2 regions of the Halobacillus sp. BAB-2008 genome follow, and region 2 is predicted to be linked to the other one. Evidence: predicted binding sites of a transcription regulator. Region 2 holds the regulator's gene; the other holds the start of a gene.
The links. The regulator NrdR, encoded in region 2, represses ribonucleotide reductase genes. The targets are predictions, from matches to a motif close to AACACNATATATNGTGTT.
Positions count from the first base shown of each region.

Region 1: the regulator NrdR is predicted to act here: its motif matches at 903-920, upstream of D479_RS11285 (vitamin B12-dependent ribonucleotide reductase).

Region 1 is NZ_ANPF01000048.1:33,890-36,298, forward strand. Features, by position in the region: gene gcvPB (aminomethyl-transferring glycine dehydrogenase subunit GcvPB) at 1-198, shown strand, start outside; gene D479_RS11280 (rhodanese-like domain-containing protein) at 280-660, opposite strand; gene D479_RS11285 (vitamin B12-dependent ribonucleotide reductase) at 1,015-2,409, shown strand, end outside.
Region 2 is NZ_ANPF01000027.1:106,761-109,169, forward strand. Features, by position in the region: gene D479_RS07240 (DnaD domain protein) at 1-578, opposite strand, end outside; gene nrdR (transcriptional regulator NrdR) at 648-1,112, opposite strand; gene D479_RS07250 (hypothetical protein) at 1,151-1,525, opposite strand; gene speD (adenosylmethionine decarboxylase) at 1,679-2,056, opposite strand; gene D479_RS07260 (glyceraldehyde-3-phosphate dehydrogenase) at 2,303-2,409, opposite strand, start outside.

The DNA.
Region 1 (2,409 bases), on a different contig from region 2:
GCAATGATGATCGAACCGACGGAAACCGAATCCAAGGAAACGCTGGACGGCTTTATCGATGTGATGATTCAAATAGCCAAAGAAGCAGAAGAGAATCCTGAAATTGTTCAGGAAGCTCCTCATACGACAATCGTGAGCCGCATGGATGAAACACAGGCGGCAAGGAAACCGGTATTGAAATACCGGAAAGGCGAATGAAAATAACCGGAGTCCCTTCAAGGACTCCGGTTTGCTTTTTTCTATCATGATTGGGATAATGAGTAATCTCCCGGCAGGATATTACTTCTTCGTTTTGATCTTTCCGGACCATTTTTTGAATCCGCTCTGCAGCATGTTCAAATCTTTGTAGCCGTTTTTATGCAGCAGCATAGCTGCACGTGCAGACCTGGCACCGCTTTGGCAGTACAGGTACACCGGCTTATCTTTGCGGATTTCAACAAGACGATTGCGCAGCTGCGATAGTGGAATATTTCTCGCGCCCAGTATATGTCCGCCTTCGTATTCTTTCGGTTCCCGGACGTCGATGAGCTGGGCTTTTCTGTATCCTTCGCGGAACTGTTCTTCCGTCAGTGTCGTCATGATTTTTCTAGCTTTGAAGTATCTATATAATCCAAAAGCAATGATCAAGACCAGTGCACCGATTAAAATCCATAAATCCATATGTGCCTCCCCCTTTTCTCTCTTTCTCTATCTATTATAGGAGGGAATCGTTTGCATTTCAAAAATATTTTTCCGTGTTTAAGCAAAAACATGCGCCATCATGGTTTTCCGATGGAAGTGGGAATGCAACAGATGAATAAATGGAAAAGAAGGATAATCGGCTGTTTTTGCTTCGGATTGCTTTTCAAATCGGCTTCGCTCGTAATATTATTAGATTGACAAATTTCTACCTTTTTGTTCAAAACACAAGATATTGAATATATTCTGAAAAAGGGCACAAGATATTGATTATATTTTTGAAAATGTGGTATGTTACTTATATCGATTTTTTATTTAGTAAGGGAGAGATGCAAGATGCAGACGTCAACCTCCACCGATGTCCATACAAAGATTAATGTGGAAAGACTGAACGCAGATATCCGTCAGTTTCCGCAAGTACATGAAATTACAGAAAACATGTCTATTACACACAAAGGCGTGTCCCGGCTTGTCATGTTGGACCGCTATGCATTCAAAGATACAGAGAAACTTACATTGTCGGAGGGAGACTTTGTTGTTCTCACGGTCAAAGACGATCCTAAGTTCCCGGCTCGAGGCTTTGGCTTCATTCATGAGATTGATTGGGAGAAGCACGAAGCTGTTGTCCGTGTCGAAGATGAATTCCTAAGCGTCCTTGACAGACCGGAAGAGCAGGAGTCAGGATTGATCCGCAGAAACCTTGACACGATTGATAAACCGTTAGAGGTATATTACGAACAGATCGCTCTTCGGAATGCGACAGGCCTGTCCGAAGTGGAAACAGATCCGCTTAAGAAACAGGAAAGTTTCGAGAAATTCTACGAAGAACTTTCTGATATGAATTTCATCCCGGCCGGCCGTGTGCTTTATGGTGCCGGTTCCCAAACGGATGTTACGTATTTCAACTGTTACGTGATGCCTTATATCCAGGATTCCAGGGAAGGCATATCCGATCACAGAAAACAGGTGATGGAAATTATGTCACGAGGAGGCGGTGTCGGTACGAATGGTTCCACACTGCGCCCACGCAATACGCTGGCCCGTGGAGTGAACGGTAAATCATCCGGATCCGTTTCCTGGCTTGATGACATTGCGAAATTAACGCACTTGGTTGAACAAGGTGGATCGAGACGCGGTGCGCAGATGATTATGCTTTCAGACTGGCATCCGGATATTCTTGAATTCATCATTTCTAAAATGCAGAATCCACGAATCCTGCGTTACCTGATCGAAAATACAGAAGATGAACAAATTAAGCAGCTTGCCAAGGACAAGCTTAAATTCACCCCACTTACGGAGACGGAGAAAGATCTCTATCAGAGCGTCGTGAATTACAAGCATATCCAAGGACAAGGGGGCTTTACGGACCAAAGCATCCGCGAAGCAGAAGAAAAGCTTCAAATCGGCGGCACTTATACCGTTCATAATTCCGAGTTTTTGACGGGAGCCAATATCTCCGTCTGTGTCACAAAAGAATTTATGGAAGCTGTCGATCAGGACGCTGCCTACGAACTGCGATTCCCGGACGTGGAGAATTACACAGAAGAGGAAATGCGTGTGTATAACGAAGAATGGCACAACAGCGGCGACGTCCGTGAATGGGAGGAACGTGGTTTTGGAGTCCGTACGTACCGTACAGTCAAGGCGAAAGAACTTTGGAACTTGATTAATATTTGTGCTACGTACTCAGCAGAGCCGGGTATCTTCTTCATCGACAATGCCAATGAGAAA
Region 2 (2,409 bases):
GACGTCACAGGCCCTCGGCTCTCTTTCTGATTCTGCTTATCCGCAAGGGAGGTGGTCTCGGCCTGTACGGTCTCGAGCATTTTCGCATGAAATACCTGATCGAAAGTTGCAGTGACCTCTCCAAAACCTTCCAGAACGTACTCTTTGCAGATGAGCCGTTCTTTTAAGTTTTCATATTTGCGCTGTCCGATTTCATGGTAAAGCAGAAGGGAGAGCATATCATCCATGAAGAATTCCTCCGCAGAGAAGGGAGGATACAGGTAATACATGTATTCGGCATGAGCCCCTTCTGCCTGGAAAGAACGCAGAAGGCCGATTGCCTCCAGCTTCTTCCTGGCTTCATAGATCTTATCCAATGGCGCAGACAGATAGCCCATCAACGTGTGGTGGGTCTGTACTTGTTCTGCAGCATTCATTTCAGACTCCGATAATAAAATCTGATATAAAGAAATCGCCAGACGACCGACGATCGGTTGATACAAATGGGATAACGAACGATGAAAATTCCTCGGCAGCTCCCCCCGCTTCACAACTCGAAAACCATCTACCGGGAGTAACTTCCCTATCGAATGATTCATCTTCCGCACCTCCTTCTTCCTTTCATATTACCCGGTTTCCCTTGAAAAAGAAAATGAGCCAATGCCGGCTCATTTGTCATCTTCGTGTTTTATTAAATCCTTCAGTTCATCAATAAAAACATTGATGTCCTTAAATTGTCGATACACGGATGCGAAACGGACATAAGAGACTTCGTCAATTCCAGAAAGACGCCCCATGACCATTTCTCCTATATCTTTACTCAACACTTCCGAGACGCCGCGGTTCCTGAGTTCTTTCTCGATGTCCAGTGTCACACCTTCCAGTTCCTCGACCGCAACCGGGCGCTTCTCACAAGCTCTGATCAAGCCCCGCATCAATTTCTCTCTACTGAATTCTTCTCTTGTGCCTTCTTTTTTCACTACAATCAAAGGAACTTCTTCAATTCGTTCAAACGTGGTAAAGCGGAAGTCACACTGTTCACATTCTCTCCGCCTGCGTATGGCCTGGCCATCCTCAATCGGCCGCGAATCAAGCACCTTCGTACTCTTGTAGTGGCAATTAGGGCATTTCAAAATTGATCAACTCCACATCGTCTTCGTTTCCACATCGCTTATGATGGATCGACAGGCTGAAATTGGCTGTCCAACTGCTTATACAACGAAACAATGGTGTTCCGACTGTATCCGAAATCAACGGGTCCACCGGAATCCGTTGTTACGGAAAAATCAACAGCGGTACGGAAAGGACGGACCATAATGATAGTCACAACAATGAAAGCACGCCTTTTCCCTTTATATTTAATCGTAAGTTCGCCGCGTTCCTTCGAGGATGCTACAATCTGTGAGGGTGCGGGAAACAGTTCTTCCACGGCACGGAAAACGTCATCACGCTTTGCTTTATAATAGTGTGTGACAAGTTCTTCATCCTTATGCTGTTCACTGGTTTCTGAGTGATTACTGATATATCTTGATATAAATGCTTTCACTTATCTGGCCCCTTCAATCCATTCGACATGATCTTCCATCATTTTAACATGATTCTTCAAAATAAGAAATAACAGTTACCAAAGGAGAGTTGACCCCATACAAAAAAACCGCACAGACTTCTCTGCGCGGCTTGATTTACTGCGTTTCTCTTTTTAAAGGGCACGAGATTCCTGTACTTCCACAGGTCCCATCCCTCTCGGCACTTCCACGGTTTCATTCTTCCCTGCTTCCAGTGCTTCAACGATGTAGTGGGCTGCAACGTTCGGATCAATACGGTCGCCGCACGTGTAGACATCGATACTTGCATATCCATGCTCCGGAAAACTGTGAATCGTCAAGTGCGATTCGGAAATGATGACCACTCCGCTCACCCCGTGTGGAGCGAACTTATGAAAAGCGACCTCTCTTACTTCTGCTCCCGCTTTCAAAGCAGCATCAACAAAAACCTGCTCTATATACGACATATCATTCAATTTCTCTTCATTACAATCCCATAGTTCAGCAATTACGTGTCTTCCCATTGTATCCATATTAAGGATCCCCCTTTGTACATTAACTTCTTCCCCTCTGAAATAACAGTCATGCACTACCATGGGGGAAAGTTAGTCCTGAGAGGTCCTAACCCTTTGAGTAGACATGAAAACATAAGAAATTCAGAAGTTCAAAAGAAAGTATATATGGTTTACCCGTAATTTGCAAGATTTATTTCAAATACAGCAAACCATAGTCACCGGGTCCTAGTATACGATACATTCGGGATGCTTTCTAGTGCTTTCTCAAGACACGCGGACCGCTTTCTCCTGCTGCATCATATTCCCGACATATTTAGCAAGGTCAACAACCCGGCAGGAGTATCCCCACTCATTGTCATACCAAGCCAGCA